2 regions of the Streptomyces sp. NPDC002181 genome follow, and region 2 is predicted to be linked to the other one. Evidence: riboswitches for the same ligand, from Rfam matches in the RefSeq annotation. Region 2 holds a riboswitch; the other holds the start of a gene.
What was found. Region 2 has a riboswitch for ZMP and ZTP ahead of glyA (serine hydroxymethyltransferase). Riboswitches for the same ligand answer to the same signal wherever they lie in the genome.

Region 1 (7,912 bases), on a different contig from region 2:
GGGCTGCGCGACCCGATCGTCGGCGAGCTCCTCGCCGGCAGGAAGCCCCTCACCGACATAGCCGTCACCCAGGGGACCGCCAACCGCCGGGTCTACTTCGAGAAGGCGGACCTGCCCGACGGGTTCTTCGCCGTCGGCGACTCCGTCGCCACCTTCAACCCGCTGTACGGGCAGGGGATGACGGTCGCCGCGCAGGGGCTGCTGGCCGTACGGGCCCTGCTGCGCGCCCAGGGCCTCGCCCACCCCTCCTTCGGCCGCGAGGCGCAGCGCGCGCTCGTGCCCCAGGTGTCCACCGCCTGGGAGCTCGCCACCGCACAGGACATCCTGTATCCGGGGGCCACCGGCATGAAACCGCGCGCCGGTACGGGGCTGCTCAACTCGTACGTCAACCGGCTGATGACCGGGGCCACCACGCGGGAGGCGCTGACCGCCGCGTTCCTCCAGGTCATCACCATGAGCAGCACCCCCGCGTACTGGCTGCGCCCCTCGGTGGTCTGGCACGTGCTGCGCGCCTCGGACCGGGGTGCGCTGAAGGCACCGCCGCTGACCGCGGCCGAGCGCTCCGTCGCGGGGCTCGACCAGGGGGCCGGACCGGTCGATCCCGTGGGCCCCGTCGGCCAGGCTCGATGAGCGACGGACTCATCCTCTACGTTCCCGGGTCGGTGATGATCCTGGCGCTGCTGATCAAGGCGCCGACCCTGCGCCGGGGCTGGGACCAGCCGCTCATGCGGGCGGTGTGCACCCTGCTCGTCGTCGGCTGCATGGTCATGTTCCTGGCGGCGCCGCCGACGATCGCCGCGGTCAACCGGCTCACCGGGATCGTCAACTTCTCGGCACCGCTGGTGTACAGCGTGCTGACCGCGTTCTCCGGCTCGTGCATCGTCCTGGTCCTGCAGTGGGGCGGCGGCCCGCCGGCCGTCGTACGGCGGGCGACCCGGCTGACGGTGGCCGTGTTCGGCGCCGTCACCCTGCTCATCGTCGTCCTGTTCGCGATCGGTGACGCGCCCGTGGAGCGGCTGCGCGACCTGGACACGTACTACGCCAACACGCCCTGGCTGCGCGAGATGATCGTCTGCTACCTCCTCGCGCACACGGTGGGCAGTTCGACGCTCACCGTGCTGTGCTGGAAGTGGCTGCTGCGCGTGCGCCCCTCGCTGCGCCCGCTGCGCACCGGGCTGGCCCTGATCGTGCTCGGCGGGGCGCTGGACCTGGGCTACCTGGTGGCGAAGTGGGCCGCGGTGGGCGCCCGCTGGGCGGGCCGCGACTGGGACGGGCTGTCCACGTACGTGGCCCCGCCGTTCGCCTCCGCCGCGGCCCTGATGGTGGGCTCGGGATTCATCGTCCCGCTGGTCGGCGGCTCGGCGGCCTGGCGGGACTTCAGCCGGTACCGGCGGCTGCACCCGCTGTGGAAGGCGCTTCACGGCTTCGCCGCGTCGAGCGTGACGACGGTGCCGCTGACCTGGTGGTCGCCGATCGGGATCCGGCTGATCCACCGCGAGTCGGTGATCGACGACGGGATCCTGGCGCTGGCCCGCTGGTTCGATCCGGCCGTACGGGAAGCGGCGTACGGGGCCGCCCTCGGCCAGGGCCTGTGCGATGCGCGGGCTTCGCTCGTGGCGGACGCGGCCATGCTCGCCGCGGCCTGCCGGCGCCGGGAGGCGGCCGCGGCCGCCGAGGCCGCCGACCGCGCGGCCGCGTCCGACCAGGGCCTGCCCGAGCCCTACCGGCTGGATTCCCGGCCGCTGGCCGCGCTGGCCCGGGAGTTCCGCACCTCGCCGATCGTGGCGGCCGTCCGCAGGGACCCGGCCCCGCTCTGAACGGCCCGGCACGGGGGCCGGCGGGCCGGTCTCAGCCCGCAAGGGCGTCCTCGGGCTCGGGGTTGCGGGCGAGCCAGGCCCCGTACGCCCGCACCCGGCGCCAGTGCTGGAGCTGGTCGAGGGCGAACGCGGCCCGCGGGGAGGCCTCCGGGCGCGGTTCCAGGCCACGGGCCATCCGGTGCAGCTGGAAGCGTACGAAGGCCAGCAGCCCCGCCCCGGCCAGGTCCCGGTCCTTCCACGCCAGCCGCTCCACGGTCACGCGCACGTCCTCCCCGGCGCGCCAGCGGGCCGGCAGGTCGGGGCGGAACGCCAGCGCGGAGGCGAGCCCGACGACGGAGACCCCGCGCGCCAGGACCTTCCGCGCGGTCTCCTGGCGGGCTATCCCGCCGGTCAGCATCAGCGGCATCGTGGCCGCGTCCAGGATCCCCTCGGCGAAGGAGAGGAAGTACGCCTCCCGTTCGAGGGTCCGCAGATCGGCGGTGCGGCCCAGGGTGGCGGGGCTCTCGACGCTGCCGCCGGACAGTTCGACCAGGTCGACGCCGAGGCCGTCGAGCGCCGCGAGGACCCGCGCGGCGTCCTCCGTGTCGAATCCGCCGCGCTGGAAGTCGGCGGTGTTGAGCTTGACGCCGACCGCGAAGCCGGGGCCGACCTGCGCGCGGACCGCCCGGACGACCTCGGTCAGCAGCCGGACCCTGTTCTCCGGGCTGCCGCCCCAGCGGTCGGTGCGCCGGTTGACCAGCGGGGAGAGGAACTGGCTGATCAGGTAGCCGTGGGCGGCGTGGATCTGCACCCCGTCGAAGCCGGCCTCCTCGGCCCGCCGGGCGGTGACCGCGAACCGGGCGACGGTGGCCTCGATGTCGGCCTCGGTCATCGCGGTGGGGCGGGCGAAGCGCTTGGTGTGCTTGCCGAGGCTCACCCCGATGTCGGAGGGAGCCCAGGCCGTGCCGGGCATCTCGGAGCCGACCTGCCGGCCCGGGTGGTTGATCTGCATCCAGACCCGGCCGCCGCCGGCGGACGCGGCCTCGGCCCAGCGGCGGAAGGGGTCGAGCGGGGAGCGGGCGTCGAGGACGATGGTGCCCGGCGCGGTCAGCGCCCGGCGGTCGACCATCACGTTCCCGGTGATCAGCAGGCCGGCGCCGCCCCGCGCCCAGCGGCGGTAGAGGAGCTCGATGCGCTGGTCGGGGAGCTGGCCGGCCCCGGCGAGGCTCTCCTCCATGGCCGCCTTCGCCAGGCGGTTCGGCAGGGTGGCGCCGCCCGGCAGCTCCAGTGGCGTGAACAGGTCCATCGGCAGTTCCCCCCAGGAAACGTGTTGCACGTGTCATCCCGCGCCCCGGCGCAAAGATACCGCCCGCTGCCCGGCGCCCGTCAGGCTCCGTACGGAAGAATCCGGACACCCCCGGAACGCGGAACGCCCCGGGGCCGAAGCCCCGGGGCGCATCCGTACGGGGCCCTCCCCGCGGGTGGCGGTCAGAGGTCCGCGAGCTCCAGACCGGCCTGCGCGGCGGCCGCCCAGACGGTCTGCTCCAGCAGGACGGCGATGGTCATCGGGCCGACGCCGCCCGGGACCGGGGTGATCAGCGAGGCGCGGGCGGCGGCCGACTCGAAGTGGACGTCGCCGACGTTGCCCTCGTTGTAGCCGGCGTCCAGGACGACGGCGCCGGGCTTGATGTCCTCGCCGCGGATGAATTCGGCCTTGCCCACGGCGGCGACCAGCACGTCGGCCTGGCGCACGATCGAGGGGAGGTCCACGGTGCGGGAGTGGCAGTAGGTGACGGTGGCGTTCTGCTCCAGCAGCAGCATGCCGGCCGGCTTGCCCAGGATCGCGCTGCGGCCGACGACCACGGCGTGCTTGCCGGTCAGGTCCACGTCGTACTCGGCGAGGAGGCGCATGATGCCGCCGGGGGTGCAGGAGACGAAGCCCGGCAGCCCGAAGCCCATGGCGGCGAAGGAGTGCATGGTGACGCCGTCGACGTCCTTGCCCGGGGCGATGGCCTCGAAGGCGGCGCGCTCGTCGATGTGGTGCGGGACCGGGTGCTGGAGCAGGATCCCGCTGATCTCCGGGTCCTCGGACAGGGCGGTGAGGGCGGCGACGAGCTCCTGCGTCGTCGTGGACGCCGGCAGCTCCACGTGGCGGGAGGTGATCCCGGCCTTGGCACAGCGGTTCTGCTTCATCTTCACGTACGTCACGGACGCCGGGTCCTCGCCGACCAGCACGGTCGCGAGGCAGGGGGCGGTGCCGGTGCGCTCGGTGATCTTCGCCGCGAGTACGGCGGTCTGCTCCGAGATGCGGCGGGCGAGGGCGGTGCCGTCCATCAGCCGGGCGGAGCCGCCGTCGGCGGCAGTGGCGGTGGGGGTGGCGGTCTGGGCAGTCGTCACGGGGTCTCCTGGGCGTCGCTGCGGATCGCGGTGCGCGGATTCGCGTGTCGCGGTGTCGCGGTTCGCCCAGGCGCGCGGCAGGAGACGTACGTGCGGACATACGCCGGGCCGCTCCCCGGTGGTGATCCACCCGAACGCCAGTCACGGCCCGCCTCCACTCTAATGGACCCCGTCCGGGTGTGCGGTGGCGCGCGGCGGCCCCGATCCGCAGGATCCGGTCAAACCGGTGGATCACCGGCGCCACTCCTGGGACGATCGAGACATGACACGCACTTTCGACCATCTCGTCGCCGAGGCCGAGTCCGTTTCGGTGGACGGATGGGACTTCTCCTGGCTGGACGGGCGGGCCACCGAGCAGCGCCCCTCCTGGGGCTACCAGCGGCTGCTCGGCGAGCGCCTCGCCCGGGTCCGCTCCGCCCTCGACATCCAGACGGGCGGCGGGGAGGTGCTGGCCGGGGCGGGGCCGCTGCCCCCGCTGACGGCGGCCACCGAGTCCTGGCCGCCGAACATCGACAAGGCGACCCGGCTCCTGCACCCGCTGGGCGCGGTGGTGGTCGCGGACGCCGACGAGCCGCCGCTGCCGTTCGGCGACGCGGCCTTCGACCTGGTCGCGAGCCGCCACCCGGTGACCATCTGGTGGGAGGAGATCGCCCGGGTCCTGCGTCCGGGCGGGACGTACCTCTCGCAGCAGGTCGGGCCGGCGAGCGTCTTCGAGCTCGTCGAGTACTTCCTCGGACCCCAGCCGGAGGAGGTCCGGCGCGGCCGCCACCCCGACGACGCCGTCTCGGACGCCGGCAGGGCCGGACTCGAAGTGGTGGATCTGCGCTCCGAAAGACTGCGCACGGAGTTCCACGACATCGGGGCCGTGATCTACTTTCTCCGGAAGGTGATCTGGATGGTGCCCGGCTTCACGGTCGGGCAGTACCGGGACCGGTTGCGCGAGCTCCACGAACAGATCGAACGTGACGGCCCGTTCGTGGCACATACCGCCCGTTTCCTCATCGAGGCTCGCAAAACGGGCTGACGGAAACGGGGGGCGCGGACGCGGACGGATCCACGGCCGAATGGTTGCGCGCCCACAGCGTGGCGCAGGTCACTCAATTCAGCGCGTAACGAATCGACTCGGGCATGCGATGAACCGACAGGTGTCCTCGCGCGGCCCCGGAATACAGACCCCCCTCGGGTCTGTTTCCCGAGTCCGCGCGATGATGTCCCGCCCACTCCCTATCTGTTCGCAACGAGAGGCTCCTTGTGTCGCTCAGCCCGTCCCGTACGTTCCCTCCGGAGATCGCCGAATCGGAGGCCCTCGTCGCGCTCGTCGAGCGCGGCCGCGAGCAGGGTCACATCAACGGTGACGACGTGCGCCAGGCCTTCGAGGCCGGCCGCATCCCGGTGGACCAGTGGAAGCGGGTCCTGCGCAGCCTGAACCAGGTCCTGGACGAGGAGGGTGTCGCGCTGCACGTCAGCGCCGCCCCCGCCACGAAGGCTGCCGCGAAGAAGCCCCGCAAGGCGGCCGCCGCGCCTGCCCGCACCGTGACCAAGAAGGCGGCCGCCGCGCCGCGCCCCATCGGTGCGCGCAAGGCCTCGGCCACCAGCGCGGCCCCCGCCACCGCGGCGGCGATATCCGCTTCGCCGGCCGCGGCCACCGAGGACGAGGTGACGGCCGACGCCGTCGCCGAGCCGAAGAAGCGGACGGTCAAGAAGACCGCCGCCAAGAAGACCGCGGTGAAGAAGACCGCCGCCGCGGCCAAGAAGACCAGCGCCAAGGACGCCGACGAGGGCGAGACCCCGGCCGCCGAGGGTGAGGACTGGGCCGCCGAGGACCTCGTCGACGAGGTCGAGGAAGAGGCCCCCAAGGCCGGCGGCACCCAGGGCTTCGTCCTGTCCGACGACGACGAGGACGACGCCCCGGCGCAGACGGTCATGGTGGCCGGCGCCACCGCCGACCCCGTCAAGGACTACCTGAAGCTGATCGGCAAGGTGCCGCTCCTCAACGCCGAGCAGGAGGTCGAGCTCGCCAAGCGCATCGAGGCGGGTCTCTTCTCCGAGTACAAGCTCGAAGAGGAGGAGGACCACAAGCCCGCGTTCAAGCGCGAGCTGGAGATCCTCGTCGAGGACGGCCGCCGCGCCAAGAACCACCTGCTGGAGGCCAACCTCCGCCTCGTGGTCTCGCTGGCCAAGCGCTACACCGGCCGCGGCATGCTCTTCCTGGACCTGATCCAGGAGGGCAACGTCGGCCTGATCCGCGCCGTGGAGAAGTTCGACTACACCAAGGGCTTCAAGTTCTCCACGTACGCGACCTGGTGGATCCGGCAGGCGATCACGCGCGCCATGGCCGACCAGTCGCGCACGATCCGCATCCCCGTCCACATGGTCGAGATCATCAACAAGCTGGCGCGCGTGCAGCGCCAGATGCTCCAGGACCTCGGCCGGGAGCCCACTCCGGAGGAGCTGGGCAAGGAACTCGACATGACCCCCGAGAAGGTCATCGAGGTCCAGAAGTACGGCCGCGAGCCGATCTCCCTGCACACCCCGCTGGGTGAGGAGGGCGACAGCGAGTTCGGTGACCTCATCGAGGACTCCGAGGCGGTCGTGCCGGCCGACGCGGTGTCGTTCACCTTCCTCCAGGAGCAGCTCCAGTCGATCCTGGGGACGCTCTCGGAGCGTGAGGCGGGCGTCGTCTCGATGCGTTACGGCCTGAACGACGGCCAGCCGAAGACCCTGGACGAGATCGGCCGCGTGTACGGGGTCACCCGTGAGCGCATCCGCCAGATCGAGTCCAAGACCATGTCGAAGCTGCGCCACCCGTCGCGTTCGCAGGTGCTGCGCGACTACCTCGACTAAGCCGTCCGCCGGGCCGTCCGCGCCCTGCGGGCCAGTCGCAAGACCGGCCCGCGGGGCGTGAACGGCAAGGTGGGCGCCCTGAGGGGCCGGACAGCCCGCGTCGTACGGCGCCGCGTCGCAGAACACGACGCGTGCCGCCGGTACGTCGCGGGCTTTCGCGTGCGCCGCCCTCAGTTCTCCAGGAGGTGCTTCAGCATCTCCTCGTCGCGCGGCATCTCCTTGCGGGCGTGCGGCTTGATCACGAGCGGGGCGATGACCCTGCCGATGCCGCGGCCCTCGAAGTCGAGGTCGAGGGTGACGCGCGAGCGCTTGCCGCCGTCGAGGGGTTCGATGGTGCCGTGCACCTCGCCGCGCACCGGTCCGCCGATGCCCCGGACGTGCCAGCTGCGCGGCCGGTCGAGCTCCGTGACCTGCATGGTCATCGGGAACTCCCGCTTGCCCATGCGCCGGGTGATGACGGCCTTCGATCCGACGTGGACGGGTGCCCCGTCGAGCGGGCGGGCGGAAACGGCACTGTCCTGCCACTCCGGCAGGCGCGTCGGGTCCGTCACGTAGTCGAAGACGTCTTCGGGACTGCGGGAAATGTCGATGCTCTTCCTGATCGCGGACATGGCGACCCCTTACTGCCCCCTGCCGGCCTCTCCTTCCACGCTACCGCGCAGGTCAGGCGGTGTCCCCCTCCTCGGCTCGCTCCCCGGCCCGCTGCTCGGCCCGCTGCCTGCGCGCGCTCATCGCGGCGTAGACGAGGACGCCGGCGAACAGGAACAGGACGCCCTGGTAGACGGCGGCGTAGCCGGAGCCGGCGACCAGCCACATCGAGAAGCCGAACGCCAGGGCGGCCAGGATCCCGTCACGGACCAGGCGGCCGCGGTGGA
Region 2 (7,912 bases):
CCGTCGCTTCCGACGGCAGCCGCTGGGTGCTCATGGGCTTCGCCCCGGTCGCCGAGGCCAAGGCCGTCCGCACGCGCATGGCGGCGGCCCTGGGCTCGTTCCGGCCGGACTGACACGTTCCGGCCGGACTGGCGCCAACAGGCGCTAACAAGCGCCAACAAGCGCCAACAGGCGCGAACGGGCGTCGGGCCTACTTGAACATGCCCGGCGTGTAATGGCCCGGGACCATGCGCGTGGTGACCGCGAAGCGGTTCCAGACGTTGATCGTCGCGATGATGGCGATCAGGTGGGAGAGCTCCTTCTCCCCGAAGTGCTTCGCGGCCTTCGCGTACACCTCGTCGGGAACGAATCCCTCGGTCAGGACGGTCACGGCCTCGGTCAGTTCGAGCGCGGCCACTTCCTTCTCGGTGTAGAAGTGGCGCGACTCCTCCAGCGCGGTGAGCTGGACGATCCGCTCGACGGTCTCGCCGCCGGCGATGGCGTCCTTGGTGTGCATGTCCAGGCAGAACGCGCAGTGGTTGAGCTGCGAGGCGCGGATCTTGACCAGCTCGACCAGGGCCGGGTCCAGGCCCTTCCTCGCGGCCATCTCCAGGCCGACGATCGCCTTGTAGACCTCGGGTGCGTGCTTGGCCCAGCCCATGCGGGGGGTGTGCTCGGATGCGTGTGCGGTGGTGTCTTCGTACGTGGTGGTCATGTGTCCAACTTTAAGAAGCAGGCGGCCCGCCCGTATGGTCCATATCCATGACGGATCCTTGGGCCATTTCCGATGACGAGGCGGCGGAAGCGGGCGGCGATCCGGGTTCCGGTTTCGGTGCTGACCTGCATCTGGACCTCTCCGCCGGGCGCGGTCTGCGCGCCGGGCTGGTCGAGGCGCTGCGCGAGGCGGCGCGCAGCGGGCGACTCGCGCCCGGGACCCGGCTGCCCTCCTCGCGCACGTTCGCCGCGGACCTCGGGATCGCGCGGAACACGGTCGCGGAGGCGTACGCCGAGCTCGTCGCCGAGGGCTGGCTGACGGCCCGCCAGGGCTCGGGCACCCGGGTCGCGCAGCGGGCCCGGCCGCTGCGGCCCGCGGGCTCCGCCCGGGTCCGCCACCCCGCGCCGCGGCGGCACTCGTACAGCCTGGTGCCCGGCACCCCGGACCTGGGCGCCTTCCCGCGCGCCGCCTGGCTGACCGCGGCCCGGCGGGCGCTGGCGCAGGCGCCGAACGAGGCCTTCGGGTACGCGGTCGACGCGCGCGGCCGGGTGGAGCTGAGGGAGGCGCTCGCCGGGTACCTGGCGCGGGCGCGCGGGGTGTACGCGGACCCGGAGCGGATCGTGCTGTGCGCGGGGTTCGCGCACGCGCTGATGCTGCTGGCGGGGGTGTTGCGGACGCGCCGGGTCCGGGACGTGGTGGTGGAGGGGTACGGCCTCCACCACCACCGGGAGTCGCTGGCGCAGGCGGGGCTGCGGACCCGGCCGCTGGCGGTGGACGACGCGGGCGCGCGGACACAGGACCTGGCGGGGGCGTTGGGCGCGGGCGCCGGAGCGGTGCTGCTGACGCCGGCGCACCAGTTCCCCACCGGGGCGGCGCTGACCCCCGCCCGCCGGGCGGCGGCGGTCGACTGGGCCCGCAGCACCGGCGCGCTGATCGTGGAAGACGACTACGACGGGGAGTTCCGCTACGACGGCCAGTCGGTGGGCGCGTTGCAGGGACTGGACCCGGACCGGGTCGTCTACCTCGGTACGGCGAGCAAGTCGCTGGCCCCGGGGCTGCGGATGGGGTGGATGGTGGTACCGCCGGGGCTGCTGGACGAGGTCGTCGCGGCGAAGGGGCGGACCGACTGGACGTCGAGCGCGGTGGACCAGCTGACGCTGGCGGAGTTCATCAAGTCCGGGGCGTACGACCGGCACGTGCGCGGTATGCGGCTGCGGTACCGGCGGCGCCGGGACGAGCTGGTCGCGGCCGTCTCCGGCCGGGTGGCGGTGTCGGGCATCGCGGCGGGGCTGCACGCGGTGCTGGACCTCCCGGCGGGGACCGAGGCCGCGGCCCTGCGGTCCGCGGCCTGGCAGGACCTCGCGGTGGTGCCGCTGTCCTTCTTCGCCCACCCGGACGCCCGGCTCCCCCGGCGGGAGGCCCTGGTGGTCGGCTACGGCACTCCGCCGACGAGCGCGTGGTCGGCGACGCTGACGGCCCTGCTCGCCGCACTGCCGTAGCGGTCCGGCGCCGCCCGCGCGGCCCTGCCCTGGCCGGCCCGCCCTCAGGCCGTCTCCGGCTCCGTCTCGGTCTCGGTCTCGGTCTCCGGGGGTTCTCCGAAGCGGGCCAGGGCCAGGGCTCCGGCCACCGCGACCGCGAAGCCGAGGACCGCGAGCCAGGTCAGGCCCTCGCGGGTGCGGTCGCCGAGCCAGACCACGCCCACCACCGCCGGGCCGATCGTCTCGCCGATCACCATGCCCGCCGTCGCCACCGTCACCGAGCCGCGCTGGAGCGCCGAGGTCAGCAGCAGGAACGCCGCGCCCCCGCCCAGCAGCAGGGCGTACAGCGCCGGGTTCGCGAACATCGCGAGCGAGACGTCGTCGATGAGGCGGACCGCCACCTCCACCACCCCGAACCCCGTCCCCGAGGCGAGGCCCAGGACCAGCGCCCGCGACCGGTCCGGGAGCCCGCCCGCCAACGCCCCCACCACCAGCACCAGCCCCGCCACCACCAGCAGCCCCCACTTCAGCGCGGACGAGCCCGTTCCCGAGCCCTCCTCGCCCGAGGCCAGCGCCAGCATGGCCAGCCCCGCGCACACCACCCCCACCGCGCCCCACTCGGCGCCGCTCAGCCGTACGTGCAGCAGCCGCGCCGAGACCACCGCCGTCACCGCGAGGCTCGCGGCCAGCGCCGCGCCCACCGTGTAGATCGGGATGTGCCGCAGCGCCACGATCTGCAGGACGAACCCGGCCGCGTCCAGCCCCAGGCCCGCCACGTACCGCCACTGCCGGGCCGCCCGCAGCAGGAGCGCCGCGTCCACCCCGGACCCCGTCCCCGGCTCCGCCGCCCGCGCGGCCATCGCCTGGAGCACCGAAGCCGTACCGAAACAGACCGCCGCACCGAGCGCGCAAACCATCCCAAGGAGCACGAATCGACTCTAGATGATGGAGGTCGTGCGGGGGTTTCGGCGGCCGGATTCCATCGGTTCGCCGCCCCGTTCTAGTCTGTCCGCCATGGACGACAGCAGTACGGGCAGCAGAACGACCACGACCCCCGCCGCCACCGGCGCCCCCACCGGCACCGCCCGCCGACGGATGCGCTCCGGCGGCGTCGCCCTCGGCGGCATGGGCCTGCTCGCCGCCGCCCTCGTGGCCTGCGGCAGCAGCAACGAGCCCGACAAGCGCTGCGCGGACCGCGTCACCCTGGAGAAGCTGAACACCAAGGAGTGCAAGAGCGGCGGCCGCGGCTCGTACTACTACGGCGGCTCCAGCGCGAGCAACAACCGTGTCAGCGGCGGCAGCTTCGACAAGTCCGCCGTCACCCGAGGCGGCATCGGCGGCAGCCACAAGAGCTCCTCGGGCGGCTGATCCAGCGTGCGGCGCCACACCATCGAGCCCCGCCCCGACTGGCAGAAGACCGTCGAGGAGCAGGGGCTGATCTATCCCCTCACCCGCTACCCCGACGACTCCCTGCGGCCCTACTGGGACGAGAGCGCGTACTACTCCTTCACCCTCCCCGAGGTGGAGGCGCTGGAGAACGTCGTCGAGGAGCTGCACGCCATGTGCCTGGCCGCGGCCGCGCACATCGTCGAGCACGACCGCTTCGCGGACCTCGGCATCACCGACCCGAAGCTGGCCGCGCTGATCGCCGAGTCCTGGCGCCGGCGCGCCGAACAGCCCTCCCTCTACGGCCGGTTCGACCTGCGCTACGACGGATCCGGCGAGCCGGCCAAGATGCTGGAGTACAACGCCGACACCCCCACCTCCCTCGTGGAGGCGGCCAGTCCGCAGTGGTTCTGGATGGAGGAGCGCTTCCCCGGCGCCGACCAGTGGAACTCCCTCCACGAGCGGCTCGTCGAGGCCTGGCGCCGCCAGGCGGAACTGCTGCCGCCCGGCCCGGTGCACTTCGCGCACTCCGAGACGGACGAGCTCGGCGAGGACCTGATGACGGTCGCCTACCTCCAGGAGACCGCCGAGCAGGCGGGCCTGGAGACCCGGGAGCTGTCCGTCGAACAGATCGGCTGGGACAGCCTGTCGGGCCGGTTCGTCGACCAGGGGCTCGGCTTCATCCGCAGCTGCTTCAAGCTCTACCCGTGGGAATGGCTGGCCACCGACCCCTTCGGCCCGCAGGTCCTCGGCACTTACGACCACGGCGGCGGCTCCGGGACCACCACCTGGATCGAGCCGTTGTGGAAGATGCTGCTGTCGAACAAGGCACTGCTGGCGATCCTGTGGGAGCTCTTCCCGGAGCACCCGAACCTGCTGCCCGCCTACCTGGACGGCCCGCGCGAGCTCGCCGGGACCACCGGGTACGCGGCGAAGCCGCTGCTGGGCCGCGAGGGCGCCGGGGTCACCCTGCACCCGGCGGGCGGCGGCGAGCCGTTCACTCCGGAGGAGGGGGAGTCGTACGTCTTCCAGGGCCTGGCCCCGCTCCCCGACTTCGACGGCAACCGCGTGGTGCTCGGCGCCTGGGTCGTCGAGGAGGAGGCCGCGGGCCTGGGCATCCGGGAATCGGCGGGCCCGGTCACGGACGAGTACGCCCGCTTCCTCCCGCACGTCATCCTGTAGCGCCGTCGCGGGCGCGGCCGGAGCGGCCGCACCCGCGACGGAGGGGTCAGCCCGCGGCCAGGACCTCGCGCAGCTGGTCCAGGCCCCAGTCCAGGTCCTCCTTGGAGATCACCAGCGGGGGCGCGATGCGGATCGTCGACCCGTGCGTGTCCTTGACCAGCACGCCCCGCTCCATCAGCGCCTCGGAGATCTGCCGGCCCGTGCCGTGCGCCGGGTCGATGTCCACGCCCGCCCACAGTCCCCGCCCGCGTACGGCGGTCACCGCGCCCCCGCCGACCAGCAGGTTCAGCTCCCGGTGCAGGTGGTCACCGAGCTCGGCGGCGTGCTGCTGGTGCTCGCCGGAGCGCAGCATCGCGATCACCTCCAGGGCGACCGCGCAGGCCAGCGGGTTGCCGCCGAAGGTGGAGCCGTGCTCGCCGGGCCGGAACACCCCGAGCACGTCCCGGTCGGCGACGACGGCCGAGACCGGGACCACGCCGCCGCCCAGCGCCTTGCCGAGGATGTACACGTCCGGCACGACGTCCTCGTGCTCGCACGCGAAGGTCCTGCCGGTCCGGCCCAGCCCCGACTGGATCTCGTCCGCCATGAACAGCACGTTCCGCTCGCGCGTGAGCTCCCGTACGCCCTGCAGGTAGCCGGGCGGCGGCACGAGCACCCCGGCCTCGCCCTGGATCGGCTCCAGCAGCACGGCCACGGTGTTCGCCGTGACGGCCGCCGCCAGCGCGGTCAGGTCCCCGTACGGGACGATCTCGAACCCCGGGGTGTAGGGCCCGTAGTGGTCGCGCGCCTCGTGGTCCGTCGAGAAGCTCACGATGGTCGTCGTACGGCCGTGGAAGTTGTTGGCCGCGACCACGATCTTGGCCTGGCCGTCCGGCACGCCCTTGACCTCGTATCCCCACTTGCGGGCGGTCTTCACCGCCGTCTCCACGGCCTCCGCGCCCGTGTTCATCGGCAGCACCGTCTCCTTGCCGCACAGGGCGGCGAGTTCGCGGCAGAAATCGGCGAACCGGTCGTGGTGGAAGGCCCGCGAGGTGAGCGTGACCCGTTCCAGCTGCGCCTTGGCCGCATCGATCAGACGGCGGTTGCCGTGGCCGAAGTTGAGCGCCGAGTAGCCCGCGAGCATGTCCAGGAACCGGCGGCCCTCCACGTCGGTCATCCACGCGCCTTCCGCGGACGCCACGACGACGGGCAGCGGGTGGTAGTTGTGCGCGCTGTGCGCCTCGGCGGAGCGCAGGGCTTCAGCAGTTGTCGACACGGGGTCTCCGATCGTCGGTGCGGGCGGGTTGGACGTGACGAGGGCGATGGAGGCGACGGGGGTGGCGTCACCTGCGTCACGTCACCTTGTATACGGCTATACGTCGCTCGTATACCGGACGGGGAAACCTTTCTTGTGGACCGCCCGCTAAGGTGGGCGGTACGCACGGCGACTGGCGTACGGAGAACCAACTCCGGGGGAGTCGTGCGCGCACGACCGCATACAGGGCCGCTCGCCTGGGCCTCGCGGGGACGAGATCTGACATCGACCCCGGAGGAGCCGCCATGAGCGCGAGCCGCCACCCCGCCCTGACCGCAGTCGACCCCGAGCTGGCGTCCTTCGTCGCCGCCGAGGAAACCCTGCAGGCGCAGACCCTGCGCCTGATCCCCAGCGAGAACTACGTGTCCGCCGCCGTGCTCGAAGCCTCGGGCACCGTGCTGCAGAACAAGTACAGCGAGGGCTACCCGGGCCGCCGCTACTACGAGGGCCAGCAGAACATCGACCGCGTCGAGGCGCTGGCCGTCGAGCGGGCCAAGGGCCTGTTCGGGGTGGACCACGCCAACGTCCAGCCGTACTCCGGCTCCCCGGCGAACCTCGCCGTGTACCTGGCCTTCGCGAAGCCGGGCGACACGGTGATGGGCATGGCCCTGCCGATGGGCGGCCACCTGACGCACGGCTGGGGGGTCTCGGCGACGGGGTCCTGGTTCCGGGGCGTGCAGTACGGGGTGTCCGCCGGGACCGGCCTGATCGACTACGACGCCGTGCGCGAGCTCGCGCTGGCGGAGCGGCCGAAGATCATCTTCTGTGGCGGTACGGCGCTGCCGCGCACGATCGACTTCGAGGCGTTCTCCTCGATCGCCCGGGAGGCGGGCTCGGTCCTCGTCGCCGACGTGGCGCACATCGCCGGCCTGATCGCGGGCGGGGCGCACCCCTCGCCGGTCGGGCACGTGGACGTGGTCTCCACGACCACGCACAAGACGCTGCGCGGGCCGCGGGGCGCGATGCTGATGTGCAGGGAGGAGCACGCGAAGGCCATCGACAAGGCGGTCTTCCCGGGCCTCCAGGGCGGCCCGCACAACCAGACGACGGCGGGCATCGCGGTGGCCCTGCACGAGGCGGCCCAGCCCTCGTTCGTGACGTACGCGCACGCGGTGGTCGCCAACGCCAAGGCGCTGGCGGCGGCGCTGCTGGACCGGGGCTTCGACCTGGTGTCGGGCGGTACGGACAACCACCTGATCCTCATGGACCTCACCTCGCGGGGGGTGCCGGGCAAGGTGGCGGCCAAGGCGCTGGACCGGGCGGGGATCGTCGTGAACTACAACACCGTCCCCTTCGACCCCCGCAAGCCGTTCGACCCGTCGGGCATCCGCATCGGCACGCCGTCGCTGACCTCGCGGGGCCTGGGAACGGAGCACATGCCGGTGGTGGCGGAGTGGATCTCCCGGGCGGTCGACGCCGCCGCGAAGTCGGACGAGCCGGCCCTCGCCGCGATCCGCGCGGAGGTCGCCGACCTCATGGCGGCCCACCCCGCCCCGGGCCTCCCGCTCGCCTGACCGGCCCCCTCCCCGGGGCTTGGGGGGTGTCCGGAGGATCATGGCCTGGCCCGGCCATGATCCGCCGGACACCCCCCTGGGCCCCGGAGGGTTTCCGGACGGGTGCGGACCGGTGGGGCCGCCGTACCTGAGAGAATGAAGCCATGGCTTCTGATCGTCCTCGCGCGCTCTCCGGCATCCAGCCCACCTCCGGCTCGTTCCACCTCGGGAACTACCTCGGAGCCATCCGCCAGTACGTCGCCCTCCAGGAGACGCACGACGCGTTCTACATGGTCGTCGACCTGCACGCGATCACCATGCCGCAGGATCCGAAGGATCTGCGCGCCAATACCCGCCTCTCCGCGGCCCAGCTGCTCGCCGCCGG

Region 1: it holds a riboswitch for ZMP and ZTP, as region 2 does, so the genes downstream of both, ACFYXV_RS08430 (bifunctional 5,10-methylenetetrahydrofolate dehydrogenase/5,10-methenyltetrahydrofolate cyclohydrolase) here and glyA (serine hydroxymethyltransferase) in region 2, are expected to answer to the same signal.

Annotation. Positions count from the first base shown of each region.
Region 1 covers NZ_JBIASC010000002.1:487,648-495,559, forward strand. Annotated here, with positions in the region: gene ACFYXV_RS08415 (NAD(P)/FAD-dependent oxidoreductase) at 1-630, shown strand, start outside; gene ACFYXV_RS08420 (MAB_1171c family putative transporter) at 627-1,817, shown strand; gene ACFYXV_RS08425 (NADH:flavin oxidoreductase/NADH oxidase family protein) at 1,849-3,132, opposite strand; gene ACFYXV_RS08430 (bifunctional 5,10-methylenetetrahydrofolate dehydrogenase/5,10-methenyltetrahydrofolate cyclohydrolase) at 3,285-4,130, opposite strand; ZMP/ZTP riboswitch at 4,251-4,348, opposite strand; gene ACFYXV_RS08435 (class I SAM-dependent methyltransferase) at 4,456-5,217, shown strand; gene ACFYXV_RS08440 (RNA polymerase sigma factor) at 5,445-7,037, shown strand; gene ACFYXV_RS08445 (SRPBCC family protein) at 7,208-7,648, opposite strand; gene ACFYXV_RS08450 (amino acid permease) at 7,701-7,912, opposite strand, start outside.
Region 2 covers NZ_JBIASC010000001.1:936,914-944,825, reverse strand. Annotated here, with positions in the region: gene ACFYXV_RS04345 (hypothetical protein) at 1-113, shown strand, start outside; gene ACFYXV_RS04340 (carboxymuconolactone decarboxylase family protein) at 191-694, opposite strand; gene ACFYXV_RS04335 (PLP-dependent aminotransferase family protein) at 742-2,193, shown strand; gene ACFYXV_RS04330 (hypothetical protein) at 2,238-3,089, opposite strand; gene ACFYXV_RS04325 (hypothetical protein) at 3,268-3,540, shown strand; gene ACFYXV_RS04320 (glutathionylspermidine synthase family protein) at 3,547-4,740, shown strand; gene rocD (ornithine--oxo-acid transaminase) at 4,787-5,995, opposite strand; ZMP/ZTP riboswitch at 6,154-6,244, shown strand; gene glyA (serine hydroxymethyltransferase) at 6,280-7,548, shown strand; gene trpS (tryptophan--tRNA ligase) at 7,692-7,912, shown strand, end outside.